Regions from separate parts of the Streptomyces sp. NPDC020780 genome, predicted to be linked through region 1. Evidence: predicted binding sites of a transcription regulator. Region 1 holds the regulator's gene; the other holds the start of a gene.
The links. Region 1 encodes HspR, which represses chaperone genes until heat shock. Its sites were predicted from a motif close to TTGAGNNNNNNNNNCTCAA; they were not measured.
Positions count from the first base shown of each region.

Region 2: lon (endopeptidase La) is a predicted target of HspR. The motif match lies at 5,591-5,609, and genes of this name have one in related genera.

Region 1 covers NZ_JBIRTB010000006.1:336,950-352,477, forward strand. The annotation lists gene dcd (dCTP deaminase) at 393-968, shown strand; gene ACH4VO_RS14335 (phosphoribosyltransferase) at 975-1,475, shown strand; gene ACH4VO_RS14340 (Yip1 family protein) at 1,563-2,504, opposite strand; gene ACH4VO_RS14345 ((Fe-S)-binding protein) at 2,729-4,996, opposite strand; gene ACH4VO_RS14350 (sugar transferase) at 5,087-5,758, opposite strand; gene dnaK (molecular chaperone DnaK) at 6,064-7,917, shown strand; gene grpE (nucleotide exchange factor GrpE) at 7,914-8,564, shown strand; gene dnaJ (molecular chaperone DnaJ) at 8,658-9,842, shown strand; gene ACH4VO_RS14370 (heat shock protein transcriptional repressor HspR) at 9,844-10,290, shown strand; gene ACH4VO_RS14375 (helix-turn-helix transcriptional regulator) at 10,435-11,418, opposite strand; gene ACH4VO_RS14380 (5'-nucleotidase) at 11,547-11,798, shown strand; gene ACH4VO_RS14385 ((2Fe-2S)-binding protein) at 11,795-12,115, shown strand; gene ACH4VO_RS14390 (TIGR03618 family F420-dependent PPOX class oxidoreductase) at 12,305-12,706, opposite strand; gene clpB (ATP-dependent chaperone ClpB) at 12,851-15,457, shown strand.
Region 2 covers NZ_JBIRTB010000001.1:335,094-350,621, reverse strand. The annotation lists gene ACH4VO_RS01600 (nitrate- and nitrite sensing domain-containing protein) at 1-189, opposite strand, end outside; gene ACH4VO_RS01595 (hypothetical protein) at 554-1,339, shown strand; gene ACH4VO_RS01590 (MarR family winged helix-turn-helix transcriptional regulator) at 1,397-1,879, opposite strand; gene ACH4VO_RS01585 (lysozyme) at 2,132-2,974, shown strand; gene lon (endopeptidase La) at 3,130-5,568, opposite strand; gene ACH4VO_RS01575 (spermidine synthase) at 6,130-6,813, shown strand; gene ACH4VO_RS01570 (response regulator transcription factor) at 7,045-7,782, shown strand; gene ACH4VO_RS01565 (ATP-binding protein) at 7,779-8,855, shown strand; gene ACH4VO_RS01560 (multifunctional oxoglutarate decarboxylase/oxoglutarate dehydrogenase thiamine pyrophosphate-binding subunit/dihydrolipoyllysine-residue succinyltransferase subunit) at 9,114-12,935, shown strand; gene ACH4VO_RS01555 (DUF6104 family protein) at 13,123-13,305, shown strand; gene ACH4VO_RS01550 (hypothetical protein) at 13,306-14,181, opposite strand; gene ACH4VO_RS01545 (DUF4097 family beta strand repeat-containing protein) at 14,369-15,229, shown strand; gene ACH4VO_RS01540 (helix-turn-helix transcriptional regulator) at 15,231-15,528, shown strand, end outside.

The DNA.
Region 1 (15,528 bases):
GGTCCGTGTGTCGTGGTGCGGCGTGGACGCGGGTGTGGCGGGCGGGAGTTGGGGGCGTAGCGTAGGGGGGCGGAGTGCCGCCTGGAGTGGCGTCCTGTTCATCCCCTAATGTGGCGGTCTCGTCCATGGCTGGTTGGGGAAGGGACTTGATGGAGTCGATGGAGCGCACCGTCGTCCGCTGTGCCGAAGGGCATGTGTTCGCTACCTCGTCGTTCCCGATGCAGCAGCTCGGGTCCGGCCGGATCGGCCCCGGGCGGTTGCTGCGCTGTCCGCGGTGTGCGCGGTTGAGGCAGGCCGTGCCGGTGGTGTTCGAGCGACGGTAGGGAGTGGCGGGGCAGGCGCGCGGGCGGTCCGGTTGGGGCGGGCTCGCGCGTTCTGCGTATCCTCGGGACGTGCTTCTCTCAGATAAGGACCTCCGGGCCGAGATCGATGCCGGGCGGGTTCGCATTGACCCGTTCGACGCGTCGATGGTGCAGCCCTCGAGCATCGATGTGCGGCTGGACCGCTACTTCCGGGTGTTCGAGAACCACCGCTATCCGCATATCGACCCCGCCGTCGAGCAGGTGGACCTGACCCGTCAGGTGGAGCCCGACGGCGATGAGGCGTTCATCCTCCACCCCGGGGAGTTCGTGCTGGCGTCGACGTACGAGGTCATCACGCTGCCCGATGATCTCGCTTCCCGGCTGGAGGGCAAGAGCTCGCTGGGGCGGCTCGGGCTCGTGACGCACTCGACGGCCGGGTTCATCGACCCCGGGTTCTCCGGCCACGTGACGCTGGAGCTGTCGAATCTGGCGACGCTGCCGATAAAGCTGTGGCCCGGTATGAAGATCGGGCAGCTGTGCATGTTCCGGCTGAGCTCCCCCTCGGAGTTCCCGTACGGCTCCGAGCGGTACGGATCCCGTTACCAGGGCCAGCGGGGGCCGACCGCCTCGCGTTCGTTCATGAACTTCCATCGGACGCAGGTGTGATGCGGCATGGCTGGTGAGACGCGGGAGAACCTGACGTACGAGGCCTTCGGGCGGGCCGTGCGGGAGCTGGCGCAGGCGGTCGCGGACGACGGCTACGAGCCCGACGTGGTGCTGAGCATCGCGCGGGGCGGGGTCTTCGTCGCGGGCGGTCTGGCGTACGCGCTGGACTGCAAGAACATCCACCTGGTGAACGTCGAGTTCTACACCGGCGTCGGCACCACGCTGGAGATGCCCGTGATGCTGGCGCCCGTTCCGAACGCCATCGACTTCACGCGGAAGAAGGTCCTGATCGCCGACGACGTGGCGGACACCGGCAGGACGCTGAAGCTGGTCCGCGACTTCTGCGTCGATCATGTGGCCGAGGTGCGCAGCGCGGTCATCTACGAGAAGCCGCAGTCGCTCGTGAAGTGCGAGTACGTGTGGAAGAAGACCGACCGGTGGATCAATTTCCCCTGGAGCGTCGAGAAGCCCGTCGTGCGCCGGGAGGGCCAGGTCTTCGACGCGTAGGCGGCGGGGTCCCGCACGCACACGTCGAGGGACACGGACACACGCACAGGAGGAGGGCCCCGGGGCCCTCCTCCTGTGCGTGTGCGGTCAGATGGTGCCGAGCTTGATGATCGAGAGCAGCGCGATCAGCTGGATCGCGGAAGCGCCCAGCGCCTTCGGCCAGGGCAGCTCGTGCGACTTGCTCACCATCGAGGTGAACAGCGCGCCGGCGGCCAGCCAGGTGACCCAGCCGAGGAGCTGGACCAGGGTGTTCTCGCCGCCCAGGAACAGGGCGAAGACCAGGCGGGGCGCGTCCGTGATCGACATGATCAGCATGGACAGGCCCACGGTCGGCTGCCAGGCCCCCGTGCCGCCGAGCTGGCGGGCCAGGGTGTGGGTGACGGCGCCGAGGACGAGACCGCCGACGACGAAGCCGATGCCCGTGAAGACGACGTACGGGGCGGCCGTCGAGACCTCCGCGTGGATCGCCTCGTCGCGGGCCTGGTCGAAGCCGAAGAGCGCGAGCAGCCCGTACACGAACGTGACGGCGATCGCGGGGCCCCAGACGGGGTAGTCGCGCATCTGCCAGAACGTCGGTCCGGGGCGCAGCACCACGCCGCTCAGCAGCTGCTTCCAGGGCAGCCGGGGGCCGGCGGGCTGGGCGGGGGCCTGGCCTGCCTGGTAGGTGTTCCCGTCGCCGTACGGGTCCTCGTGGATGCTGAACGCCTGGGTGTGGCCCGGGGCGTTGGCGTACGGATCCTGCTGCGGGGGCTGGTGGTAGGGGTCGCCGAAGTACTCCGGCTCGCCGTGTCCGCCGCCCTGCCCGCCGCTCCCGTGCCCGCCTCCCCCCGGGTGTCCGCCGCCCCCGTGCCCGCCGCTGTACGGGGCGCCCTGGGGGCCGCCGTACGGTGCGCCGCCGCCGCCCGTGGGAGGCCACGACTGGCGGCCGTACGGCGGCGGTGGTGCCTGCGTGCCGTACGGCTGTTGCTGCTGCGGGTGTTGTTGCGGTGTGCGGTTGTCCCGGCCGCGTCCGATCCTGAATCCAGCCACGTGTCGAACGTACCTGGTCCGCGCGGACGCGGTGTGGGGGCCGGGGGAACAAGCGGCCCATTGCGGCCTAGCTGTGACATCCCCTAGGGGGACCCTGGGGGGTCTGCCCGCCCCCGGTGGTGGTCCTGGCCCGCGCAGCCGGACCCGTACCCGCGCCGCACACGCGGAAGCGGCCGGTCCTGCCCCCGAGGCAGATCCGGCCGCTTCCGTGCGGGTGGGAGGGACTACTTGACGGGCTCGGGCTCCGGCACGTCCGCCGTCTCCGCCTCGCCCGAGGGGTCGGCGGGTGTCTTCACCGACTCCAGCAGCAGCTGGGAGACGTCGACGACCTGGACCGACTCCTTCGCCTGGCCGTCGTTCTTCTTGCCGTTGACCGAGTCGGTCAGCATGACGAGGCAGAACGGGCAGGCCGTGGAGACGATGTCGGGGTTGAGGGAGAGGGCTTCGTCGACGCGCTCGTTGTTGATGCGCTTGCCGATCCGCTCCTCCATCCACATCCGCGCGCCGCCGGCGCCGCAGCAGAAGCCGCGCTCCTTGTGGCGGTGCATCTCCTCGTTCCGCAGACCCGGCACCTTCGCGATGATCTCGCGCGGGGGCGTGTAGATCTTGTTGTGGCGGCCCAGGTAGCAGGGGTCGTGGTAAGTGATCAGACCCTCGACCGGCGTCACCGGGACCAGCTTGCCCTCGTCCACCAGATGCTGGAGCAGCTGGGTGTGGTGGATGACCTCGTACTCGCCGCCGAGCTGCGGGTACTCGTTGGCGATCGTGTTGAAGCAGTGCGGGCAGGTGGCGACGATCTTCTTCGCCGACTTCGCCTTCTTCGTCGAGTCGTCCTCGTCATCCTCACCGAACGCCATGTTCAGCATCGCGACGTTCTCCTGGCCCAGCTGCTGGAACAGCGGCTCGTTGCCCAGGCGGCGGGCGGAGTCACCGGTGCACTTCTCGTCGCCGCCCATGATCGCGAACTTGACGCCCGCGATGTGGAGGAGCTCCGCGAAGGCCTTCGTCGTCTTCTTGGCCCGGTCCTCGAGGGCGCCCGCGCAGCCGACCCAGTACAGGTAGTCGACCTCGGCGAGGTCCTCGACGTCCTTGCCGACGATCGGCACCTCGAAGTCGACCTCCTTGGTCCACTCCACACGCTGCTTCTTGGCGAGCCCCCAGGGGTTGCCCTTCTTCTCCAGGTTCTTGAGCATCGTGCCCGCCTCGGACGGGAACGCGGACTCGATCATCACCTGGTAGCGGCGCATGTCGACGATGTGGTCGATGTGCTCGATGTCGACGGGGCACTGCTCCACGCACGCACCGCAGGTGGTGCAGGACCACAGCACGTCCGGGTCGATGACACCGTTCTCCTCGAGCGTCCCGATGAGGGGGCGCTCGGCCTCGGCCAGGGCGGCCGCGGGGACGTCCTCGAGCTGCTCGGCCGTGGCCTTCTCGTTGCCCTCCATGTCCTTGCCGCCGCCGGCCAGCAGGTACGGGGCCTTGGCGTGCGCGTGGTCGCGCAGGGACATGATCAGGAGCTTCGGCGAGAGGGGCTTGCCGGTGTTCCAGGCGGGGCACTGCGACTGGCAGCGGCCGCACTCGGTACACGTGGAGAAGTCGAGGATGCCCTTCCAGGAGAACTGCTCGACCTGGGAGACACCGAAGGTGTCGTCCTCGCCCGGGTCCTCCCAGTCGATCTCCTTGCCGCCGCTGGTCATCGGCTGGAGGGCACCCAGCGCCGACGAGCCGTCCGCGTTCCGCTTGAACCAGATGTTGGGGAAGCCGAGGAAGCGGTGCCAGGCGACACCCATGTTGGTGTTCAACGACACGGTGATCATCCAGATCAGCGAGACGCCGATCTTGATCATCGCGACGAAGTAGATGAGGTTCTGGAGGGTCCCGAGCGCGAGGCCCTTGAAGGCGAGCACCAGGGGGTACGAGACGAAGTACGCGGCCTCGTAGCCCTCGACGTGGTGGATCGCGCCCTCGAGGCCGCGCAGGGTCAGGATCGCCAGGCCGATGGCGAGGATGACGTATTCGACGAAGTACGCCTGCCAGGCCTTGGAGCCGGCGAAGCGGGACTTGCGGCCGGCGCGGGAGGGCAGGTTCAGCAGCCGGATGGCCATCAGCGTGACGATGCCGAGCACCGTCATGATGCCGATGAACTCGATGTACAGCTCGAACGGCAGCCAGCCGCCGACGATCGGGAGTACCCAGTCGGCCTGGAAGAGCTGTCCGTACGCCTGGAGCAGCGTCGGCGGCAGGGTCAGGAAGCCGATCGCGACGAACCAGTGTGCGAAGCCGACGATGCCCCACCGGTTCATCCGGGTGTGGCCGAGGAACTCCTTGACCAGGGTGATCGTGCGCTGCTTGGGGTCGTCGGTGCGGCTGCCTGCCGGGACCGGCTGTCCGAGGCGGACGAACCGGTAGATCTGCGCGACGGCTCGGGCGATGAGCGCAACGCCGACGACGGTCAGCACCAGCGACACGATGATCGCGGCGAGTTGCATGTGGGGCTCCTCGGGCCTGCGAGGGTGGGATCCAGCGGAACAAGCGATTACTAAGCAGTAACTTAATCAGTCTGTGCTGACACTATCCACTTATTCCGCCACGCTGTAGTTGGGCAGGCGGTGATCTGTGTCGCTCAGGCGGGCTTTTCCCCGCCGGGCCAGGGTGCGGAACTCCGTGCGCAGGTGGATCCGCACGGACCGCGCCATGATCGCCAGGTCCAGCCATGTTCCATGATGCTCCGCGTAGTGCGCGTCGAGCAGGGCGGGCTCGTCCCAGGGCATACCGGAGCGGGCCCGCACCTGCGCCAGGCCGGTCAGGCCGGGGCGCAGTTCCCGGCGCCACCGGCCGGCCGCCGCCTCGAGAAGAGCCGGATCGTCCGGGCGCAGGGGCGGCGGGCCGACCAGTGAGAGCTCTCCGCGTACGACGTGGACGAGCCGGGACAGCAGGTCCAGGCGGAATCTGCGGGTGTGCAGCGAACGCAGCTCGAAGGGGTGTCCGCCGAGGCCGGCCCGAATCTCGCGGCGCAGTACGCCGCCGCGGCCGCGGGGTCGCCGGACGGCGAGGGCGAGGGCGGCGAGGGCGAGCGCCGGGGCGGCGAGGGCCAGGAACGCCGATCCGAGTACGAGGTCGAGGGACCGCTTGACGGTCACCGCCTCCAGGGCTTCGGTGACGCGGCCGAGGGTGCGGCCGACCGCCCGGACGGCCGCCTGTGCGGCGGGGTGCCGTCTCCTTCGTGGCGCAGTCTGCTTCGGGTTCCGCATGGGTGCCTGCCCGTGATCGGTGACGTGCCGTTATGACCGTCTCGCTGCAATTTGTGACAGAACGATCCCACGGTGCGAAGGTGGGTGGGGGGCATGGGCCCCACCGTGTGCCGGGTGTCGCGATCAGGTGCCCGTCCCCAGCGTCGCCGGGCTTGTACCGCCGGGCCTGAAACTCGGGAAACGGCTGTTCGCGGCGGGTGCGAGCACATAAGTTGAGCGTAAGTGGCTCAGGTCCTTTGACTCCGGGGCGGGTGTGATGCATCCTTGAGTCAGATCCACTCAAGTAGTCAGTTGGAGGAATCGAAATGGCACGTGCGGTCGGCATCGACCTGGGCACGACTAACTCCGTCGTCAGCGTTCTCGAAGGCGGCGAGCCCACCGTCATCACCAACGCCGAAGGCGCCAGGACCACGCCGTCCGTCGTCGCCTTCGCGAAGAACGGCGAGGTGCTCGTCGGCGAGGTCGCCAAGCGTCAGGCGGTCACGAACGTCGACAGGACGATCCGTTCGGTCAAGCGCCACATGGGCACTGACTGGAAGATCGAGCTCGACGGCAAGAACTTCAACCCGCAGCAGATGAGCGCCTTCATCCTGCAGAAGCTGAAGCGCGACGCCGAGGCGTACCTGGGCGAGAAGGTCACCGACGCGGTGATCACCGTTCCGGCGTACTTCAACGACTCCGAGCGTCAGGCGACGAAGGAGGCCGGCGAGATCGCGGGCCTGAACGTCCTGCGCATCGTCAACGAGCCGACGGCCGCCGCGCTGGCGTACGGGCTCGACAAGGACGACCAGACGATCCTCGTCTTCGACCTCGGTGGCGGCACCTTCGACGTGTCCCTCCTGGAGATCGGCGACGGCGTCGTCGAGGTGAAGGCCACCAACGGTGACAACCACCTCGGTGGCGACGACTGGGACCAGCGCGTCGTCGACTACCTGGTGAAGCAGTTCGCCAACGGGCACGGCGTGGACCTGTCCAAGGACAAGATGGCTCTCCAGCGTCTCCGCGAGGCCGCGGAGAAGGCGAAGATCGAGCTCTCGTCCTCGACCGAGACCACGATCAACCTGCCCTACATCACGGCGTCGGCCGAGGGCCCGCTGCACCTGGACGAGAAGCTCACGCGCTCGCAGTTCCAGCAGCTCACCGCGGACCTCCTGGACCGCTGCAAGAACCCGTTCCACAACGTCATCAAGGACGCGGGCATCCAGCTCTCCGAGATCGACCACGTCGTTCTCGTCGGCGGCTCGACCCGTATGCCGGCCGTCGCCGAGCTCGTCAAGGAGCTCACGGGCGGCCAGGACGCCAACAAGGGTGTGAACCCGGACGAGGTCGTCGCCATCGGCGCCTCGCTCCAGGCCGGTGTCCTCAAGGGCGAGGTCAAGGACGTCCTGCTCCTCGACGTGACCCCGCTGTCCCTCGGCATCGAGACCAAGGGAGGGATCATGACCAAGCTCATCGAGCGCAACACCACGATCCCGACCAAGCGTTCCGAGATCTTCACGACGGCCGAGGACAACCAGCCGTCCGTGCAGATCCAGGTCTACCAGGGCGAGCGCGAGATCGCGGCGTACAACAAGAAGCTCGGCATGTTCGAGCTCACCGGCCTGCCGCCGGCCCCGCGGGGCGTGCCGCAGATCGAGGTCGCGTTCGACATCGACGCCAACGGCATCATGCACGTCGCCGCCAAGGACCTCGGCACCGGCAAGGAGCAGAAGATGACCGTCACCGGTGGCTCCTCGCTGCCGAAGGACGAGGTCAACCGGATGCGCGAAGAGGCCGAGCAGTACGCCGACGAGGACCACCGCCGTCGTGAGGCCGCCGAGTCCCGCAACCAGGGCGAGCAGCTCGTCTACCAGACGGAGAAGTTCCTCAAGGACAACGAGGACAAGGTCCCCGGCGACGTGAAGACGGAGGTGGAGACCGCGCTCACCGAGCTGAAGGAGAAGCTCAAGGGCGAGGACACCGCCGAGATCCGTACGGCTACCGAGAAGGTCGCGGCCGTCTCCCAGAAGCTGGGCCAGGCGATGTACGCCAACACCCAGACCGAGGGTGCGACGCCGGGCGCCGGGGCGCCGGGTGACGGCCAGGCCAAGGCCGACGACGACGTCGTCGACGCCGAGATCGTGGACGACGAGAAGGACCAGAAGGGCGGTGCGGCGTGACCGAGGAGACTCCGGGCTTCGAGGAGAAGCCTGACGTCCCCTCCGGCGCCAACTCCGACGACGCCGAACCGACGGCCGCCACCCCCTCCGAGGAGGAGGCGGCGGCCCCGGCCGGGGACGTACAGCAGACAGTGGCCCTGACAGCTCAGCTGGACCAGGTCCGCACCGCGCTCAACGAGCGCACGGGCGACCTGCAGCGGCTCCAGGCCGAGTACCAGAACTACCGTCGCCGTGTGGAGCGCGACCGGGTCCAGGTCAAGGAGGTCGCGGTCGCGGGCCTGCTGTCCGAGCTCCTGCCCGTGCTCGACGACGTCGGGCGCGCCCGGGACCACGGCGAGCTCGTCGGCGGCTTCAAGTCGGTGGCCGAATCCCTGGAGACGGTCGTCGCGAAGCTGGGACTCCAGCAGTTCGGCAAGGAGGGCGAGCCCTTCGACCCGACGATCCACGAGGCCCTGATGCACTCGTACGCGCCGGACGTCACGGAGACGACCTGCGTGGCGATCCTGCAGCCGGGGTACCGCATCGGGGAGCGCACGATCCGCCCCGCGCGGGTGGCCGTGGCGGAGCCGCAGCCGGGTGCCACGCCCGCGGCGGCCAAGGAAGAGAAGGCAGACGACGAGGAGAGCGGTGGCACCGAAGAGGTCTGACATCACGTCCGACCACTGCGGTGCACACCGACGGGGCGTGCGGCCGGCCGACTGGCCGGCCGCACGGCCGATCGTCCGGAAGGAGGGACGTCGATGAGCACGAAGGACTTCGTCGAGAAGGACTACTACAAGGTTCTCGGCGTCCCCAAGGACGCCACCGACGCCGAGGTGAAGAAGGCGTACCGGAAGCTCGCCCGCGAGTTCCACCCGGACGCCAACAAGGGCGACTCCAAGGCTGAGGAGCGCTTCAAGGAGATCTCCGAGGCGAACGACGTCCTCGGTGACCCCAAGAGGCGCAAGGAGTACGACGAGGCGCGCGCCCTGTTCGGCAACGGGGGCTTCCGGGCGGGTCCCGGTGGTGCGGGCGGCAACTTCAACTTCGACCTGGGCGACCTCTTCGGGGGAGCGCCCGGGGGCGGCGGTCAGGGCGGCGCCGGTGGGTTCGGCGGTGGTGGCCTGGGCGACGTCTTCGGCGGACTGTTCAACCGGGGCGGTGCGGGCACCCGTGTCCAGCCCCGCCGCGGCCAGGACATCGAGTCCGAGGTGACCCTCAGCTTCACGGAGGCCGTCGACGGGGCCACGGTCCCGCTCCGGATGTCCAGCCAGGCCCCCTGCAAGGCATGTTCGGGCACCGGAGACAAGAACGGCACTCCGAGGGTCTGCCCGACCTGTGTCGGTACCGGGCAGGTGTCGCGCGGGACCGGCGGCGGATTCTCGCTCACGGACCCCTGCGTGGACTGCAAGGGCCGCGGCCTCATCGCGCAGGACCCCTGCGACGTCTGCAAGGGCAGTGGCCGGGCGAAGTCGGCGCGCACCATGCAGGTGCGGATCCCTGCGGGCGTCCTGGACGGGCAGCGGATCAGGCTGCGCGGCAAGGGCAGCCCCGGCGAGCGCGGCGGCCCGGCCGGTGACCTCTACGTCGTCGTCCACGTCGGCGCCCATCCGGTCTTCGGCCGCAAGGGCGACAACCTCACGGTCACCGTGCCCGTCACCTTCGTGGAGGCGGCGCTCGGCGGTGAGGTGAAGGTGCCCACGCTCGGCGGACCGCCCGTCACCCTGAAACTCCCGCCCGGCACGCCGAACGGGCGTACGATGCGGGCCCGCGGAAAGGGTGCCGTGCGCAAGGACGGGACCAGGGGCGACCTGCTGGTCACCGTCGAGGTCTCCGTACCCGGCGACCTCGGCGCGGAGGCTCAGGAGGCCCTGGAGGCCTACCGGAAGGCGACCGCGGGGGAGGACCCGCGGGCGGAGCTGTTCCAGGCTGCGAAGGGAGCTTGAGATGGACGGCCGTCGACGTAATCCGTACCAGCTGACGGACGAATCACCTGTCTACGTGATCTCGATCGCGGCCCAGCTCTCGGGCCTGCATCCGCAGACGCTGCGGCAGTACGACCGTCTCGGCCTGGTCTCGCCCGACCGTACGCCAGGGCGCGGCCGGCGTTACTCCGCACGGGACATCGAGCTGCTGCGCACGGTGCAGCAGCTGTCGCAGGACGAGGGCATCAACCTCGCGGGCATCAAGCGCATCATCGAGCTGGAGAACCAGGTCGCCGCGCTCCAGCAGCGTGTCGCCGAGCTCTCGGCGGCCGTGGACGGCGCGGCCGTGGCCATGCAGCAGCGCGAGGCCCAGGTGCACGCCTCCTACCGGCGCGACCTCGTCCCGTACCAGGACGTGCAGCAGGCCGGTGCGCTGGTGGTCTGGCGGCCCAAGAGGCCGAAGGACTGAGACGGCCGGACAGGGCCCGCCCCCGGGGTTTCACGACCCGGGGGCGGGCCCTGTCCGCGTGGGGGCCGGAGTGCGGCGGGGAGCCGCCCGTACGGCTCGCAGGACGGCCTCCGGCCGCTTCCGTGGTGCCGGAGCCCTCAGGGGTCAGGCGTCCTGGTCCAGGATCCCCGAACGGGCGATCAGGTAGCCGAGCTGGGCGCGGCTCGTGCTGCCGAGGGTGGCCGACAGTTTGGCCACATGGGCCCGGCAGGTGCGGACGTTCATGCCGAGGCGGCGGGCGATGGAGTCGTCCACGTGTCCCTCGACGAGGAGTTGGGCGATGGAGCGCTGAACACCGCTGATGCCCGCGGGAGTCGGCTCGTACTTGATCTCTTCGAGCAGCGGGGCCGCCCTGGTCCAGAGCTGTTCGAAGACCTTGGCGAGGTACTCGACCAGGCCGGGGTGCCGTAGCTCCAGGGCGACCATGCGGTCGTCCTGGGCGGGTATGAAAGCGACGGTGCGGTCGAAGACGATCAGGCGTTCGATGAGTTCTTCGAGGGTGCGTATCTCCACGTGGTCGCCGGCCATGCGCTCGGCATAGGCGAGCGTGCTCTGGCTGTGGCGCGCGGTGTGCTGGTAAAGCGTGCGTATCCTGACGCCGCGGTGCACGACCGACAGCCCGCGCTCCAGGGACTTGCTGAGGCTGTCCTCGGGCCTCCCGCCGCCCGGCTGGACCGTGAGGACCTCGGAGCGGCATTCGGCGGTCGCCAGGTCCAGGGACGCGTTGATCCGGTTGACGCCCTCCAGCACGGTGATGGCGTGCGTGGTCGAGGGGCCCTGGGCGCTGATGTCCATGAACGGCTCGAAACACTCGGCCAGCGCCAAGGAATGCCGCCGCCGTTCCTGGATCTCGCGCTCGATGGGATGCATGTGCTGGGCCAGGACCGCCGACGGGGCGACCGGGCGGAGCCAGTCCGTGGCGTCGGGATCGGGATGCAGGAGGGCGAACTCGATCAGGCAGGGGGCTGGTTCGACCTCGGCGCGGGCGATCCGCCCGGTACGCAACGCGATGGCGTAAAGGCGCACTCCGTCTTCACACAGATCGGCGATCCCATGAGGATGTACCGGTTTTGCGGTACTTGCGCCCATATCTCCACCCCCCAGCTTCCTGCTCTTACAGGAACATGATGCATCGACTCGGTGGTGTTCGAGTGCCCAGGTGAGACATCGTCTTCAGTGCGGGGGAGAAGAATCCACAAGTGAGGACGAAGCCGACTATGTACAAGCGAATGCTTCGCTCGGCGCTTGCCGCCTCGTTCGTCGCGGCCATGGGTTTCGGGCTGTCGAGCGCGGGCGACATCGGCTGGAGCAGCGAGGCGGCTGCTGCGCCGGGTGACATCGGCTGGAACGTGCAGGCAGCAGCGCCCAAGGACATCGGCTGGATCGCTCCCCAGGGTGGCCAGGGGGACATCGGCTGGAACGCCCAGGGCGACATCGGCTGGAACGCTCCGGCTCGCACAGTCGCATGACCACCCCTCCGGACGACCGCACCTTCCGGCGGGAGATGGCTACGGCGTATCGGTCAGGGTGGCACTTCATCGATCTGCTCACGGCCCTCACCCGCCAGGGCGATTCGTTGATGGTCACCCTGTTCGGAGAGCCGATCGTCGTCGTGATGGAAACGGATGAGGACATCCGCGCCTATCGATGCCTCCGTCGGCCCCGGGGGGCTCCGCAACCGGTTCGCTGTGCCGTGAGGTACGGCATGATTTTCGTCAATCTCGATCAGCGCGACCACGAGCTGTTCGAACAAGAAGCCATTTCCGCCACCCCCCGCAGTGCCTGAACGATTCCCCCGTCGTTCCATATCGTTCAGGCGCTTCCCCCACACAACGGCGCCATCGTGACCTGAACACGGTGGCGCCGTTGTGCTGCCCGGAACCGGAAACCGGGTCCGGGCGGGTAAGGGAAGGGAAAAGGAAAAGAAAAGTGCGGCGGAAAGTGAAAGGCCGCAGGAAAGACGGAGCGAAGACGTTCAGCCCCTTCCGAGCGCCCTGTCCACGGCGATCTCGATGACGACCCGGTCCGGGTTCGGCCTCGGCGTGCGCTCGTACCGCTCCGCGTAGCGGCGTACGGCGTCGTCCACCTCGCCGGGCTCCGTGCGGACCACCGCGCGGCCCTCCAGGGTCGCCCAGCGGCGCCCCTGCATCTGGCAGACCGCGACCCGTGCCCCCTCCGGGCCGGCCGCCAGGACGTGGGCGACCTTCCGGCTGTGCCCGTCGGTGATGACGCGCGCCGTCAGCGTCTCGGGGTCGTACGTCACGCCGACCGGCACCACGTGCGGTGTCCCGTCGGGCCGCGGCGTCGTCAGCGTGCACACGTGGCGCTCCCGCCAGAAGGCGAGGTACTCGGGTCCGGGGTTGCGTACATCAGGCATGGGGTCAGCCTAGGTACAGGGGACACGAAGGGCCACGGCGGAGGCGACGGTTCAGGCTTGAGTGGAATAGACTCAACTTTGTACTCGTTGTGAGAGTCATAGTTGCCAGGCCGGATACACCAGCACGAGGAGGAGACAGCGCCCGTGGACGCCGAGCTGACCAACAAGAGCCGGGACGCCCTCAACGCGGCCACCAGCAGGGCCGTCAAGGACGGGCACCCCGATCTGACCCCCGGACACCTGTTGCTCGCACTGCTCGCCGGTGAGGACAACGCGAACATCACCGACCTGCTGGCCGCCGTCGAGGCCGACCAGGTGGCCGTGCGTACGGAGGCCGAACGGCTCCTCGGCGCGCTGCCGAGTGTCACCGGGTCGACCGTGGCGCCGCCCCAGCCCAGTCGTGACCTGCTCGCCGTGCTCGCCGACGCTGACCAGCGGGCCAAGGAGCTCGGGGACGACTACCTCTCCACCGAGCACCTGCTGATCGCCATCGCCGCGAAGGGCGGCCGCGCGGGTGAGATCCTCGACGGACAGGGAGCCGGCGCCGAGAAGCTGCTGGACGCGTTCGAGAAGAGCAGGGGAGGGCGCCGGGTGACCACTCCCGACCCCGAGGGCCAGTACAAGGCCCTGGAGAAGTTCGGCACCGACTTCACGGCCGCCGCGCGTGAGGGCAAGCTGGACCCGGTCATCGGCCGGGACCAGGAGATCCGCCGCGTCGTGCAGGTGCTGTCGCGCAGGACCAAGAACAATCCGGTGCTCATCGGCGAGCCCGGCGTCGGCAAGACGGCCGTCGTCGAGGGTCTCGCCCAGCGCATCGTCAAGGGTGACGTCCCCGAGTCCCTCAGGAACAAGCGGCTCGTCTCCCTGGACCTCGGTGCGATGGTCGCGGGCGCCAAGTACCGCGGTGAGTTCGAGGAGCGCCTCAAGACCGTCCTCTCCGAGATCAAGGAGAGCGACGGCCAGATCATCACGTTCATCGACGAGCTGCACACCGTGGTCGGCGCGGGCGCCGGCGGTGACTCGGCGATGGACGCGGGCAACATGCTCAAGCCGATGCTCGCCCGCGGTGAGCTCCGCATGGTCGGCGCCACCACGCTGGACGAGTACCGCGAGCGCATCGAGAAGGACCCCGCCCTGGAGCGCCGGTTCCAGCAGGTCCTGGTCGCCGAACCGTCCGTCGAGGACACCATCGCGATCCTGCGCGGCCTCAAGGGCCGCTACGAGGCCCACCACAAGGTGCAGATCGCGGACTCCTCGCTGGTGGCCGCCGCGACCCTCTCCGACCGCTACATCACCTCCCGCTTCCTCCCCGACAAGGCCATCGACCTGGTCGACGAGGCGGCTTCCCGGCTCCGTATGGAGATCGACTCCTCGCCCCTGGAGATCGACGAGCTCCAGCGCGCCGTCGACCGCCTGCACATGGAGGAACTGGCCCTGAAGAACGAGTCCGACGAGGGTTCCAAGCAGCGGCTGGCGAAGATCCGCCGCGACCTCGCGGACAAGGAGGAGGAGCTGCGCGGCCTGACCGCCCGCTGGGAGAAGGAGAAGCAGGGCCTCAACCGCGTGGGTGAGCTCAAGGAACGTCTCGACGACCTGCGGGGTCAGGCCGAGCGCGCCCAGCGCGACGGCGACTTCGACACCGCCTCCAAGCTGCTGTACGGGGAGATCCCCGGCCTGGAGCGAGAGCTGGCCGAGGCGGCCGAGGCCGAGGCCGAGCAGGAGGCCGCCAAGGACACCATGGTCAAGGAGGAGGTCGGCCCGGACGACATCGCCGACGTCGTCGGCGCCTGGACCGGCATCCCGGCCGGGCGGCTCCTGGAGGGCGAGACCCAGAAGCTGCTGCGCATGGAGTCCGAGCTGGGCAGGCGGCTGATCGGCCAGACGGAGGCCGTGCGCTCCGTCTCGGACGCGGTCCGGCGCACCCGTGCGGGGATCGCCGACCCGGACCGGCCCACCGGATCGTTCCTCTTCCTCGGACCGACCGGTGTCGGCAAGACCGAGCTGGCGAAGGCGCTGGCGGACTTCCTGTTCGACGACGAGCGGGCCATGGTCCGCATCGACATGAGCGAGTACGGGGAGAAGCACAGCGTCGCCCGTCTCGTCGGTGCCCCGCCCGGCTACGTCGGCTACGAGGAGGGCGGCCAGCTCACCGAGGCGGTGCGCCGCCGTCCGTACAGCGTCGTCCTGCTGGACGAGGTGGAGAAGGCCCACCCCGAGGTCTTCGACGTCCTGCTCCAGGTACTGGACGACGGCCGGCTCACCGACGGGCAGGGCCGGACGGTGGACTTCCGCAACACCATCCTGGTCCTGACCTCGAACCTGGGCAGTCAGTTCCTGGTCGACCCGCTGACCGAGCCCGAGGTGAAGAAGGAGCAGGTCCTGGAGGTCGTGCGGGCCTCGTTCAAACCGGAGTTCCTCAACCGGCTGGACGACCTGGTCGTCTTCTCCGCCCTGTCCGGTGACGAGCTGGCCCATATCGCGGGCCTCCAGATCGGCCGCCTCGCAGGCCGGCTGGCCGACCGCAGGATCACTCTCGACGTCACCCCGGACGCACTGGCCTGGCTCGCCGTGGAGGGCAACGACCCGGCGTACGGCGCCCGGCCCCTGCGCCGGCTGATCCAGACCGCGATCGGTGACCGGCTCGCGAAGGAGATCCTCGCGGGCGAGGTCAAGGACGGTGACACGGTCCGGGTGGACCGGGCCGGAGACGGGCTGACCGTGGGAGCCGCGCCGGCGGCGAAGAAGCTCTGAGGGCGGCCCTCAAGGAGCCGCGGCGGCGGCGAAGGGCCCGCTGGACCGGGCCCGGTGTCCCCCCGGCCGGA
Region 2 (15,528 bases), on a different contig from region 1:
GTTGAGGTCGGAGGAGGCGCCCAGGGCCGCCGGGGCGCCCGCCGCGATGACGGTGATCCCGACGACCGCCACGCCGGCGACGAGCCGGCTGCGCACCCGTACGGTCCGCTTGCCGTCACCCGCTGCCGGAGTCACCGCCCCGGTCTCCTCGCGCGTGCCGTCCTTGCTCCGAGGCCGCTTCTTCTGCACCGGTGCTCGCAATCTTGATTCGTCCACCCTTGAAGCAGAGGTGACGCACGGTCACGTGCAAAAGGCGCCCCCACCCCTGATACGGCTTCTGACCATTCCAGCGCTTTTGGGAGGGGGGCGCGCATCGACCGCTCCGCCACACGATTGAGTGAACATCACTCCCGAGTTGGCGAACAAGTCTCCCCACGGGGGCTCAGGGTCATGCGTGGGACGCCAGGTGGAACTTCGGCCCCGGCTTTGGGAAGATGCGCGCCCGCATATGCGCGGAGGACCTGCCTCCACCCGAGGAGCCGCCCCGACCTGCCGATACGACCCAACGCCGGCGGTGTGCAGGCCCGGTGAAGGCGTCGTGCAGACTGGCCGGATGCGCATCGATCTCGCCACCGAACCGGGCAGCCCCGAACGCCCCAACGAGGACTGGGCGGCGGCGGCGGTCCCCGCCACCGGTCAGGGCGGTGTGCTGGTCCTGCTCGACGGCGTCACGCCGCCGGGTGGCGATGTCGGCTGTGTGCACCCGGTCCCGTGGTTCACCGCGCGACTGGGCGGCTCGCTGGTCGAACTGTCCGGTTCACGACGGGATCTGACCCTGGCCGAGGTGCTCGGGGAGTCCATTCGGCGCACCGCCGATTCACACCGGTCCCTGTGTGACCTTTCTCACGTGCGCACCCCCCAGGCGACGGTGGTCCTGGCGCGCTGGGACCGGGAGCGGGTCGAGCACCTGGTGCTCTCCGACTCCGCGCTTCTCCTGGAGGCGCCCGACGGCACGGTCCTCCCGGTGCTCGACGACCGCCTCGACCGGCTCCCGCCCGGGTCCCTGGCCTCCGACGCCGTCGCGGACGCGCGAGTGAGGAATAAGGAGGGCGGCTTCTTCACGGCCGCCGCCGACCCTCTGGTGGCCTCACGGGCCGTGGCCGGTGAGACCCCGCGCGCGGAGGTCCGGGCGCTGGCCGCCCTGACCGACGGGGCGAGCCGATGGACGGAGAAGTTCCGTGAGGGCGACTGGACGGCCACCCTCGGGCTCCTGCGCGGGACGGGAGCCCAGGGGCTGATCGACCGCGTCAGGGAGCTGGAGCGGGCCGACACGGCCCGTACGTATCTGCGCCGGGGCAAGACGCACGACGACGCGACCGCGATGCTCGTCGAGCTGTAGCCGCGCCGCCCGCCCCGGAGCAGTCCGGCAGGCCGGACTCGATGCGTCCGGCCGGGCTCAGTCCTCGGCACGGGTGTTCAGGTGGTGCAGCAGGCGGGCCAGTTCGGCGACCTCGGCCCGGTCCCAGTCCGCCAGTTTGCGGGCGTACCGGCCGCGGCGGGCGTCACGGACGCTGCGGAAGCGGGCGAGCCCCTCGTCGGTGAGGTGGACCAGGGAGGCGCGGCCGTCCGCCGGGTCGTCCTGGCGGGCCACCAGCCCGAGGGCTTCCAGGGCCCGCAGCTGCCGGCTCATTGTCGCCTTGCCCACGCCGAAGTAGGCGGCGAGCTCCGTGGCGCGCTGGCGGCCGGCGGATTCGAGCCGGACGAGGAGGCCGTAGGCCGCGGCCTCGAGGTCCGGGTGCACCTCGCGGGCCATTTCCCCCGAGTTGGCCCGCGCCCTGCGCAGGAAGACCGACAACTCACGCTCCAGCGCCAGGAACTCGTGGTCCACACCATTCCCGGCCGGCGGACCCGGTTCACTTCCGCTTCCACTGCCGTGCACGTCAGCACCCCTCGTCCGCTTTCCAGCCGGTGAAAGTTTCTTTCAGCTCCGGCCATCGCCGCAGCTCCGCCAGTATTTCGCAGGCGTAGACCTCCGGCAGCGCCCGGGCCCTCTTCCGGACACGGGTCTACGTGCGTAGCTTCATGGGTGCCAAGGGTGGCATGTCCACACCATGGCGCACCCACCGCAGGGGTGTCCCGCACCCGTCCCTGCGTCACGAGTTCCCCCCACCGAGCCCTCGGAGGCACGCACATGCCCGTGCTCAGACCCGGAACCACGACGTCCCGCCGCTCGCGCTTCGCCGCGGCGGGAACGCTCGTCGCCGCCCTCACCCTCCTGGCCGCCCTGCCGGGCGCCGCATCGGCCGCCGACACCGCCGCCGTCCCCGACCGCGGTACGGCCAGGATGGGCCAGGGTGTCGTCGCGCACGACGGCCAGCGCACCGGAAGCTCCACCGGTACGACCGCTGTCCAGACCGAAGGCGTGGACGTCAGCAGCCACCAGGGCAACGTCGCCTGGTCGACCCTCTGGAACAGCGGTGTGAAGTGGGCCTACGTGAAGGCCACCGAGGGGACGTACTACAAGAACACCTACTTCACGCAGCAGTACACCGGGTCGTACAACGTCGGCATGATCCGGGGCACTTACCACTTCGCCACCCCCGACACCACGAGCGGCGCGACCCAGGCCAACTATTTCGTGGACAACGGGGGCGGCTGGTCGAGGGACGGCAGGACGCTGCCGGGCGTGCTCGACATCGAGTGGAACCCGTACGGCGCGCAGTGCTACGGCAAGACCCAGGCCGGCATGGTCTCGTGGATCCGGGACTTCGTGAACACGTACAAGGCCCGCACCGGACGGGACGCGGTGATCTACACCGCGACGAGCTGGTGGAAGGACTGCACGGGCAACAGTTCCGCCTTCGGCGCCACCAACCCGCTCTGGGTGGCCCGGTACGCCAGCACGGTCGGTGAACTCCCGGCCGGCTGGGCCTACTACACGATGTGGCAGTACACCTCGTCCGGCCCCACGGTCGGCGACCACAACCACTTCAACGGCGACGTGGACCGCGTGGTGGCGCTCGCGAACGGCTGACCCGTCCGACTCACCGGGCGGGCCCCGGCGGCATGGGGAATGCCGCCGGGGCCCGCCCGGCGAGGACAGGCGGAACGGCCCGCCCTCCCTCACGGGAGAGACGGGCCGTCCGTACCGGTCGCGCGCGTGATGCCACGCCCGTCACAGCATGGCGCCTACGCCACGGCCGGGATCCTGTCCTGCGCCCGGGCCGAGGCCGGGGCGAGAGCGATCTCCAGCACCTGCCGGACGTCGGTCACCGGGTGGACCTCCAGCTTGTCGAGGACCTCGGCCGGGACGTCGTCCAGGTCGGGCTCGTTCCGCTTGGGGATCACCACGGTGGTGATGCCGGCCCGGTGCGCGGCCAGCAGCTTCTGCTTCAGGCCGCCGATGGGCAGCACCCGTCCGGTCAGCGAGACCTCGCCGGTCATCGCCACGTCCGTGCGGACCAGCCGCCCGGAGAGCAGCGAGGCCAGCGCCGTGGTCATGGTGATACCGGCGCTCGGGCCGTCCTTGGGAACCGCGCCCGCAGGGAAGTGGATGTGCGCTCCCCGGTCCTTGAGGTCCGCGACCGGCAGCTCCAGCTCCGCGCCGTGGGACCGCAGGAAGCTCAGGGCGATCTGCGCGCTCTCCTTCATCACGTCGCCGAGCTGACCGGTCAGGGTCAGTCCGGACGCGCCGGTCTCCGGGTCGGCCAGCGACGCCTCGACGAACAGCACGTCGCCACCCGCTCCGGTGACCGCGAGGCCGGTGGCCACCCCCGGCACCGCGGTCCGGCGCTCGGCCGGCTCCTGGGCGGATTCGGGGACGTGGTGCGGCCGGCCGATCAGGCCGCGCAGATCGCCGTCGGACACCGTCAACGGCAGCTCGCGCTCGCCGAGTTCGTGCTGGGCCGCGACCTTGCGCAGGAGCCGGGCGACGGCCCGCTCGAGGTTGCGTACGCCGGCTTCCCGGGTGTACTCGCCGGCCAGCTTGCGCAGGGCGGACTCGTCGAGGCTCACCTCGTCCTTCTCCAGCCCGGCCCGCTCCAGCTGGCGCGGGAGCAGGTGGTCACGGGCGATGACGACCTTCTCGTCCTCCGTGTAACCGTCCAGCCGGACCAGCTCCATGCGGTCGAGCAGAGCCTCCGGGATGGCTTCGAGCACGTTGGCCGTGGCCAGGAACACCACGTCGCTGAGGTCGAGTTCGACCTCGAGGTAGTGGTCGCGGAAGGTGTGGTTCTGCGCCGGGTCGAGCACTTCGAGAAGGGCGGCGGCCGGGTCGCCCCGGAAGTCGGACCCGACCTTGTCGATCTCGTCGAGCAGGACCACCGGGTTCATCGAACCGGCTTCCTTGATCGCCCGCACGATGCGTCCGGGCAGGGCGCCGACGTACGTACGCCGGTGGCCCCGGATCTCCGCCTCGTCCCGGACACCGCCGAGCGCGACCCGGACGAACGTGCGTCCCATGGCGTGGGCGACGGACTCGCCGAGCGAGGTCTTGCCGACACCGGGCGGCCCGACCAGCGCCAGTACGGCACCGCCGCGCCGGCCGCCGACGACACCCAGCCCCCGGTCGGCACGCCGCTTGCGCACGGCGAGGTATTCGGTGATGCGTTCCTTCACGTCCTGCAGGCCCGCGTGTTCGGCGTCGAGGATCTCCTGGGCGCCCTTGATGTCGTAGGCGTCCTCGGTCCGCTCGGTCCACGGCAGTTCCAGGACGGTGTCGAGCCACGTGCGGATCCAGGAGCCCTCCGGGCTCTGGTCGGACGCGCGCTCCAGCTTGTCGACCTCCTTGAGCGCGGCCTCACGCACGTGCTCCGGCAGGTCGGCGGCCTCGACACGGGCCCGGTAGTCGTCGGACTCGTCGGCGCCGGAACCGGATTCGCCGTTGAGCTCGGAGAGCTCCTTGCGTACGGCCTCCAGCTGGCGCCTCAGCAGGAACTCGCGCTGCTGCTTGTCGACGCCCTCCTGGACGTCCTTGGCGATGGACTCGGCCACGTCCTGCTCGGCGAGGTGCTCGCTCAGCCACTGGATGGCGAGCTTCAGGCGGGCGACCGGGTCCGTGGTCTCCAGCAGCCGCACCTTCTGGGCCGTGGTCAGGAAGGGCGAGTACCCGGAGTTGTCGGCGAGGGCGGAGATGTCGTCGATCTGCTGGACCCGGTCCACGACCTGCCAGGCACCGCGCTTCTTCAGCCAGCTGGTGGCGAGGGCCTTGTACTCCTTGGCCAGCTCCGCCGCCGGGCCGGGCGACCCGTCGGTCACGGAGCCGTCGATCCGGGTGCCCTCCACCCACAGCGCGTTTCCGGGACCGCTGGTCCCGGCACCGATCCGCACCCGGTCGCGGGCCCGGATGAGTGCCCCGGGGTCCCCGTCCGAGAGCCGTCCGACCTGTTCGACGGTGCCCAGGACACCGGTCCCGGTGTAGTTGCCGTCGATGCGCGGCACGAGCAGCACCTCGGGCTTGCCGCCGCCGGACCGCGCGACGGCCTGGGCCGCCTCGACGGCGGCGCGCACCTCCGCGTCGGACAGGTCGAGCGGTACGACCATCCCGGGCAGGACGACCTCGTCGTCGAGCGGCAGCACGGGCAGGTCGATCGGCGTGGACGCCTCGGACGCACGGGACTCTGCAGTCATGATCTCCCCTTCAGCAGGCAAGTTGAGCTATGCCGACTCAATGCTTGTGAGCCGCCGAATGTTCCCCACCCGGTGTTCGCTCTCAGCGATCACCCCGCGCCCCGCCCCGACCTGCGGGAATCGCAGAACGCGGAGGTCCGGCGCCGGACGCCCCGGCCTCGGGCGCGAAGCCGGCCGGCCGAGTGCCCGGACACTGCGCCCGCACGTCCCCGCAACCCCGCCCCACCCGGACGTGCGGCACGGCGAGCGACGCAGGGCGCGTACCTCTACGGCAGCACCACGAGGGACGCCGTCATTCCCCTCACCCGGCCGCCCCGGAGCTTCCGGCCGCGTTCCGCTCACCGGCCGAGGCCCTCGCGGACCGGGCCGCCGCCCACGCCCGGCGAACCGGCGGAGGTGCTCGACACTCGCGCATCCCGCCCCCGTCCACCGACCGGCTGCCCGGGCGCCCGGCACTCAGGGGTGAGTCGGAGGAAATCGACTGGTCCCCTCGGGCGGGGAACGGGGAGGATGGCCCGGATCGGCACCGTCAGCCCCGACCCGAGACCGGAGACCGCGCCCATGCCCGCCACCCACGCCCCCCGTCCCGTCACGCTCGACCGGCGCGAGGGGCCGTACGGCGAGGTCGTCCTGCGGGAGCGCGGTGACGACTTCGAGATCATCGCCAACGGATGCTTCCTGATGGACACCTCGGACGGGCGCTCCGAGCGGCTGCTGATCGACGCGGCGCTCGACGCGCTGCCCGCCGGCCGGCCGGATCCCTCCGTGCTCGTCGGCGGACTGGGTGTGGGCTTCTCGCTGGTCCGGGCCGCCGCCGAGCCGCGGTGGGGCCGGATCCTCGTCGTCGAGCGCGAGCAGGCCATCGTGGACTGGCACACCGAGGGGCCGCTCGGCCGGATCTCCGCCGCGGCCCTCGCCGACCCGCGGACCCGCATCCTGCGGACGGACCTGGTCGACCACCTCCGGACGACCACGGAGCGTTACGACGCACTGTGCCTGGACATCGACAACGGCCCGGAATGGACCGTTACCGAGGACAACGAAGGCCTCTATTCGCCCACCGGACTGGCCGCCTGCCGGGCGCGGCTGACGCCCGGCGGGGTCCTCGCCGTGTGGTCCGCGCAGCCGTCACCGGCCTTCGGGGAAGCGTTGCGGAATGCCGGATTCCACGCGGTACGGACCGAAGAAGTAGCCGTTGCCCGAGGTGTGCCGGACGTGGTCCATCTCGCACGCGCGGCGCACTGACCGCATCCCGGCCCCCGGAGTCCCCGCACCCCACGGATGGGAGCGCTCCGGGGGCGTACTCCGGCGTGACCGAGGGGGTAACGGCTTCACGTCGTACAACACCCTGCGTAGCCGGGAGCCGTCCTCTGCCTCTACGCTGCTGAACGGCACAAGGGATCACCGACGACATCCACAAGCGACAACCGTGCCTCCGGGGGAATGGCCTCCGCGAGGACGGGCAGGGGCGGGGCGATGGAACAGACACACACCACCCACAACGGCGTCGCGGCCACCCCCGGGGCTCAGCGCCGGGTGCTGGTGGTCGAGGACGACCCGACGATCGTCGACGCCATCTCCGCCAGGCTGCGGGCCGAGGGCTTTCTGGTGCAGACCGCGCTGGACGGACCGGCCGCGGTGGACGCGGCCGAGGCCTGGCAGCCCGACCTGATGGTGCTCGACATCATGCTTCCGGGCTTCGACGGCCTGGAGGTCTGCCGCCGCGTGCAGGCCCAGCGCCCGGTACCGGTGCTGATGCTCACCGCACGCGACGACGAGACCGACATGCTGGTCGGCCTCGGGGTCGGCGCCGACGACTACATGACCAAGCCGTTCTCCATGCGTGAGCTCGCCGCGCGGGTCCACGTCCTGCTCCGCCGGGTCGAGCGTGCCGCGCTGGCCGCCGTCACCCCGCGCAGCGGCATCCTGCGCCTGGGAGAACTGGAGATCGACCACGCGCAGCGCCGGGTGCGGGTGCGCGCGGACGACGTCCACCTCACGCCCACCGAGTTCGACCTGCTGGTCTGCCTCGCCAACACCCCGCGCGCCGTGCTCTCCCGCGAGCAGCTCCTGGCCGAGGTATGGGACTGGGCGGACGCCTCGGGTACCCGCACGGTCGACAGCCACATCAAGGCCCTGCGCCGCAAGATCGGCGCCGAGCGCATCCGTACCGTGCACGGCGTCGGGTACGCCCTGGAGACACCGGCGCCATGACGCGGCCCGGCTCCGGACTGCGGCCTTTCTCGATCAAGGCGAAGCTGGGCACGCTCGTCGTGATCTCGGTGTTCATCACCACGGGTCTGCTGATCGTCGCCCTGCGGACCAGGACCGAGTTCCGGTTCATCACGGTCTTCTCGGTGATAGCCACCCTGCTGATCACCCAGTTCGTGGCCCACGGTCTGACGGCCCCGCTGGACGAGATGCGGGCCGTGGCCCGGTCGATCTCGCACGGCGACTACACGCGGCGGGTGAGCGGTGCCGGGCGGCGTGACGAGCTCGGCGACCTGGCGCAGACGATCAACCGCATGGCGGACGACCTGGAGGCGGAGGACCGGCACCGCAAGGAGCTGGTCGCCAACGTCTCCCACGAACTGCGGACACCCATCGCCGCCCTCCGGGCCGTCCTGGAGAACGTGGTGGACGGGGTGTCGGCCGCCGATCCCGAGACGATGCGGACGGCGCTGAAGCAGACCGAGCGCCTGGGCAGGCTGGTGGAGACCCTGCTGGACCTCTCCCGTCTGGACAACGGAGTGGTGGCGCTGAAGGCGCGCCGCTTCGAGGTGTGGCCTTATCTGTCGGGCGTGCTGAAGGAGGCCAATCTCGCGGCCTCGCAGCGCCGGCTCTCGTCGGGCTCCGGCAACCACTCCCGTACGGACGTCCATCTGCATCTCGACGTGTCGCCGCCCGAACTGACGGCGTACGCGGACGTCGAGCGGCTGCACCAGGTGGTCGCCAACCTGATCGACAACGCCGTCAAGCACAGCCCGCCGCACGGCCGGGTCACGGTGCTGGCGCGGCGCGGGGACCATCCCGAGTCGCTGCAGCTCGAGGTCATCGACGAGGGTCCGGGCATCCCGGAGACGGAGCGGCACCGGGTCTTCGAGCGGTTCAACCGGGGCCGGGCGCCGTCCCCGCACGGCCCCGGCAGCGACGGAGGCACCGGTCTGGGGCTGGCCATCGCCCGGTGGGCGGTGGATCTGCACGGCGGCCGCATCGGTGTGGCCGAATCGGCTCGGGGCTGCCGGATTCAAGTCACCCTTCCGGGGAACCCGCAGCTCTGGGATTGACCGTGCGTTCGACCTGGAGGGCCTCGTTCTCCTCGTCGCCCGAGAAGAGATACGGTCCAGGGGGCCGTACCACCGGCCTCGCGTACCCGAAGTGCAGCGGAACCCCGGTTGTTTCCCGCCATTTCATGCACCGAAACCCGGCTTCGGATGTGATGTGCACGACGAAGACCGGCCCGGCCTGCACGTTACGGTTGGGGAGGCGTAGCCTTGATTCCCGCTGTCCATCACCTTGTGAAGCGGAAGAGGGCGGTTGCCGCCGTGTCGTCTCAGTCCCCCAGTAACTCGAGCATCTCGACCGATCAAGAAGCAGGCTCCGGTTCCAACCCGGCCGCCGCTTTCGGCCCCAATGAGTGGCTCGTCGACGAGATCTACCAGCAGTACCTGCAGGATCCCAATTCGGTCGATCGCGCCTGGTGGGACTTCTTCGCCGACTACAAGCCGGGCACGTCCGGCACGGCGGACAAGCCCGTTCCCACAGCTGCGGCCGCGCCGGCCGCGCCGGCCGTGAACGCGGTCGACAACGCCGCTCCGGCCAAGGCTCCGGCACCCGCGGCTCCCGCCCCGGCGCCGGCCGAGGCGGCTCCCGCCCCGGCCGCGCAGCCCGCGGCACCGGTCAAGGCGGCAGCCCCGGCCAAGGCGGCCGCACCGGCCGCCGCGCCGGCGAAGGCCGCCCCGGCGCCCGCAAAGGAGGAGGCCTCCACCGAGGCCCCGGCCGGCCCTGAGTACGTGACGCTGCGCGGCCCGTCGGCCGCCGTCGCGAAGAACATGAACGCCTCGCTGGAGCTGCCGACGGCCACGTCCGTCCGCGCCGTCCCGGTGAAGCTGCTCTTCGACAACCGCATCGTCATCAACAACCACCTCAAGCGCGCCCGCGGCGGGAAGATCTCCTTCACGCACCTCATCGGGTACGCGATGGTGCAGGCCCTCAAGGCCATGCCGTCGATGAACTACTCCTTCGCGGTCAAGGACGGCAAGCCGACCCTGGTCAAGCCGGAGCACATCAACCTCGGCCTGGCCATCGACCTGGTCAAGCCGAACGGCGACCGCCAGCTGGTCGTCGCGGCCATCAAGAAGGCCGAGACGCTCAACTTCTTCGAGTTCTGGCAGGCGTACGAGGACATCGTCCGCCGCGCCCGCGTCGGCAAGCTGGGCATGGACGACTTCACCGGCGTCACCGCCTCGCTGACGAACCCCGGCGGCATCGGCACCGTCCACTCGGTGCCCCGCCTGATGCCCGGACAGGGCCTCATCATGGGCGTCGGCGCGATGGACTACCCGGCCGAGTTCCAGGGCACCTCGCAGGACACGCTGAACAAGCTGGGCATCTCGAAGGTCATGACCCTGACCTCGACGTACGACCACCGGGTCATCCAGGGCGCCGCCTCGGGCGAGTTCCTGCGCGTCCTGTCCCAGCTCCTGCTCGGCGAGAACGAGTTCTACGACGAGATCTTCAAGGCGCTGCGCATCCCCTACGAGCCGGTCCGCTGGCTCAAGGACATCGACGCCTCGCACGACGACGACGTCACCAAGGCGGCTCGGGTCTTCGAGCTGATCCACTCCTACCGGGTCCGCGGCCACGTCATGGCCGACACCGACCCGCTGGAGTACCGCCAGCGCAAGCACCCCGACCTGGACATCACCGAGCACGGCCTCACCCTGTGGGACCTGGAGCGCGACTTCGCGGTCGGCGGTTTCGCCGGCAAGACGCTGATGAAGCTCCGCGACATCCTCGGTGTGCTGCGTGAGTCGTACTGCCGCACCACCGGCATCGAGTTCATGCACATCCAGGAGCCGAAGGAGCGCAAGTGGCTCCAGGACCGGGTGGAGCGCCCGCGTCCGAAGCCCGAGCGCGAGGAGCAGCTCCGCATCCTGCGCCGCCTGAACGCCGCCGAGGCGTTCGAGACGTTCCTGCAGACCAAGTACGTCGGCCAGAAGCGGTTCTCCCTGGAGGGCGGCGAGTCCGTCATCCCGCTGCTCGACGCCGTCATCGACTCCGCGGCCGAGGCCCGCCTCGACGAGGTCGTCATCGGTATGGCCCACCGCGGCCGTCTGAACGTCCTGGCGAACATCGTCGGCAAGTCGTACGCGCAGATCTTCCGGGAGTTCGAGGGCAACCTCGACCCGCGGTCGATGCACGGCTCCGGCGACGTGAAGTACCACCTGGGCGCCGAGGGCACCTTCACCGGTCTGGACGGCGAGCAGATCAAGGTCTCGCTGGCCGCCAACCCCTCGCACCTCGAAGCCGTCGACCCGGTCCTGGAGGGCATCGCCCGCGCCAAGCAGGACATCATCAACAAGGGCGGTACGGACTTCACGGTCCTGCCCGTCGCGCTCCACGGCGACGCGGCCTTCGCCGGCCAGGGCGTCGTCGCCGAGACGCTCAACATGTCGCAGCTGCGCGGCTACCGCACCGGCGGCACCGTCCACGTGGTGATCAACAACCAGGTCGGCTTCACCGCCGCCCCGGAGTCCTCGCGCTCCTCCATGTACGCCACGGACGTGGCCCGCATGATCGAGGCGCCGATCATCCACGTCAACGGTGACGACCCGGAGGCCGTGGTCCGCGTCGCCCGCCTGGCCTTCGAGTACCGCCAGACGTTCAACAAGGACGTCGTGATCGACCTCATCTGCTACCGCCGCCGCGGTCACAACGAGGGCGACAACCCGGAGTTCACCAACCCGCAGATGTACACCCTGATCGACAAGAAGCGCTCGGTGCGCAAGCTGTACACCGAGTCGCTCATCGGTCGTGGCGACATCACCCTGGAGGAGGCCGAGCAGGCGCTCCAGGACTTCCAGGGCCAGCTGGAGAAGGTCTTCGCGGAGGTCCGCGAGGCCACCTCGGCTCCCTCGCAGCCGCATGTGGCCGACGTCCAGGCGCAGTTCCCGGTGGCTGTGACCACCGCGATCTCCCCGGAGGTCGTGAAGGTGATCGCCGAATCGCAGGTGAACATCCCCGACGGGATCACCGTCCACCCGCGTCTGCTGCCGCAGATGCAGCGCCGCGCGGCCTCGGTGGAGAACGGCACCATCGACTGGGGCATGGGCGAGACCCTCGCGATCGGCTCGCTGCTGATGGAGGGCACTCCGGTCCGGCTCGCCGGACAGGACACCCGCCGCGGCACGTTCGGTCAGCGTCACGCGGTCCTCGTCGACCAGAAGACGGGCGAGGACTACACCCCGCTGCTCTACCTCTCCGACGAGCAGGCCCGTTACAACGTCTACGACTCGCTGCTCAGCGAGTACGCGGCGATGGGCTTCGAGTACGGGTACTCGCTGGCCCGTCCGGAGTCGCTGGTCATCTGGGAGGCGCAGTTCGGTGACTTCGTCAACGGCGCCCAGACCGTCGTGGACGAGTTCATCTCCTCGGCCGAGCAGAAGTGGGGCCAGACGTCCGGCGTCACCCTGCTGCTCCCGCACGGTTACGAGGGCCAGGGCCCGGACCACTCGTCCGCCAGGCCGGAGCGCTTCCTCCAGCTCTGCGCGCAGAACAACATGACGGTCGCGATGCCCACACTGCCGTCGAACTACTTCCACCTCCTGCGGTGGCAGGTGCACAACCCGCACCACAAGCCGCTGATCGTCTTCACCCCGAAGTCGATGCTCCGCCTCAAGGCGGCCGCGTCGAAGATCGAGGAGTTCACCACCGGCGGCTTCCGCCCGGTGATCGGCGACGAGTCGGTGCAGGCCGAGGCGGTCCGCAAGGTCGTCTTCGTCTCCGGCAAGCTCTACTACGACCTCGACGCCGAGCGTGAGAAGCGGGGCGACACCGAGACGGCGATCATCCGTCTGGAGCGCCTGTACCCGCTGCCGGGTGCCGAGATCCAGGCCGAGATCGCCAAGTACCCGAACGCCGAGAAGTACCTCTGGGCGCAGGAGGAGCCGGCGAACCAGGGTGCGTGGCCGTTCATCGCGCTCAACCTGATCGACCACCTGGACCTGGCCGTCGGCGCCGATGTGCCGCACGGCGAGCGCCTGCGCCGCATCTCGCGTCCGCACGGCTCGTCCCCGGCGGTCGGCTCGGCCAAGCGCCACCAGGCTGAGCAGACCCAGCTGGTCGCCGAGGTCTTCGAGGCCTGACCCCGGAGGCCGTCGGAGGCCGAGGCCGCCGACGGCCAACCGGCCGCTTACCACAGAGGGCCCGGCCCCGCGCTCGACGCGCGGGGCCGGGCCCTCGGTGGCAGAGCCGCCCGGAACGATCCCGGCGGTTCCCGTAGCCCTACCCTTGCAGTGACCACCACTGTCCCCACCCGGAGCGAGCACAGGCATGTATTTCACGGACCGCGGCATCGAGGAACTGGAGAAGCGGCGCGGTGAGGAGGAGGTCACCTTCGAGTGGCTCGCCGAGCAGCTGCGTACGTTCGTCGATCTCAACCCCGACTTCGAGGTTCCCGTCGAGCGACTCGCGACCTGGCTGGCACGGCTGGACGACGAGGACGAGGACGAGTAGTCACCGCATGCGGCCGCTCACGGCCTTACGGCCCGCTTCGCCCCTGAACCTGTTGTACGCGAGCCCCAACGTGCCGTGGAGCAGCAGGATCAGGCCGGCCGCGAGCCAGCCGCCGCTGCGCCGGCGGGCGCCCCACAGGGTGAGCGGCACCCCCGCGGCGACCTGCGCCACGGCGACCGCGCGGGCCTTCGGACCGAGGACCCAGGGGCCGAGACTGCCGCTCTCCAGGGCGTCGAGTTCCAGCCGCACCGCATCGCGCCGGCCGCCCCACTCGATCTGCCGCACCTCACGGTGGGCCCCGGCGGACGCACGCAGCCGGTCGGCCGGTTCGCCCGGCGACAGTCCGGGCGGCAGCGACAGTCCGGTGCGGGCGAGGACGGCCAGCAGCCCACGGAGCCGGGCGTCGGCGTCGGCCTCCGGGTCCGGACGGGTGAGGGTGTCGAGCACCTGGGCGTCCAGGACGGGGTCCAGGCCCAGCCGGGCGGCGAACGACCGCATGGCCTCGTCCTCACCGGCCGGGGTGCCGTCGGCCAGCCAGACGTAGCCGACCGGGCGGCGGAAGCCCGCGGCCAGGGTGTAGCCGGACCTGTCGCCGTCCCACCACAGGGCGAGGGCGGGCCAGGCGGAACCCACGGCGAGCGCCGTGGCCCAGCCACCCACGACCCGGTCGACGGGCTCCGGGCCCGTGTCGCCCGTCACGCCGCCGCCGGCCTCGTGGCCCTCCGGCTGCCAGGGCTTCCCCTCGGGGACGAGCGCGCTCCAGCCGTCCCCGGCGGGCACGAGCAGCATGCGCTCCCGCAGGAGATGGGCCACGGGCCGTACGGTCTCGGGGTCGGCCCGGCACAGCAGCAGAGCGCCCACGGATGTCGCGGTCATGGTCCACACGCTAGGGCAATGTGCCCGCGTATGAGCTCTTTGATCCCTTGAGGGGCGACCCGTCGGCCTCCGTCGCCCCGCCGGACCACCTCCCGGATTCGCTCTTGACTTCGGCAATCCGCGATATATCGTGTTCCCAGAAGACGCGATATGTTGCGTCATGCCGCACACCAGGGAGGCCGGATCCATGCCCGAGTCGAGGTGGAACGTCGCCGAGCCGCAGAGGCTTGCCTTCGGCGAGCCCGTGACAGCGCTCCATGTGCGTATCGTCGACGGCACGGTCAACGTCGTCGGCACCGATGAGGCGACCGCACGCCTGGAGGTCTCCGAGATCGAGGGCCCGCCCCTGATCGTGACCCAGCAGGACGGCAGGATCACCGTGGCCTACGAGGATCTGCCCTGGAAGGGATTCCTCACCTGGCTCGACCGTAAGGCTCCGCGCCGCCGGGCCGTCGTCTCGCTCGCCGTACCCGCCGGCGCGGCGGTGGAGGTGGGGGTCATCGGTGCCGGAGCGGTGGTTTCCGGGATCCGAGGGCGCACGGAACTGCGCGGCATCACGGGCGACACGACCTTGGTCGGCCTCACGGGCGCGGTCCGCGCCGAGACCGTCTCCGGCAGCCTCGAGGCACAGGGTGTCATCGGGGACCTGCGCTTCCAGTCCGTGTCCGGCGACCTGACGGTCGTGGACGGCGCCGGCACCTCGGTCCGGGCCGAGTCCGTCACCGGTGACATGGTGCTGGACCTCGACACGTCGGACAGGCCGACGGACATCCGGCTGACCACGGTCTCCGGCGAGGTCGCCATCCGGCTTCCGCACCCGGCCGACGCCAGGGTCGAGGCGAACACAGCGAGCGGCGCGGTCTCCAACGCCTTCGAGGCTCTCCGGGTCAGCGGTCAGTGGGGCGCGAAGAAGATCACCGGCACCCTGGGGGCGGGCACGGGGAAGCTGAAGGCCACCACCGTCTCGGGGTCGATCGCCCTGCTGCGCCGCCCACCCGCCGAGGACGACGACCTGGTCGACGCCGAGCCGACCGGAAAGGTGCTCTGACATGGCCCCCGTATTCGCCCACGGCCGTCTGCGCCTCTACCTCCTGAAGCTGCTGGACGAGGCCCCGCGCCACGGCTACGAGGTGATCAGGCTCCTGGAGGAGCGTTTCCAGGGGCTGTACGCACCGTCGGCCGGCACGGTGTATCCGCGGCTGGCCAAGCTGGAGGCCGAGGGCCTGGTCACGCATGCCACCGAGGGCGGCCGCAAGGTCTACTCGATCACCGAGGCCGGGCGTGCCGAGCTGGCGGGCCGCAGTGGCGAGCTGGCCGATCTGGAGCTGGAGATCCGGGAGTCCGTCT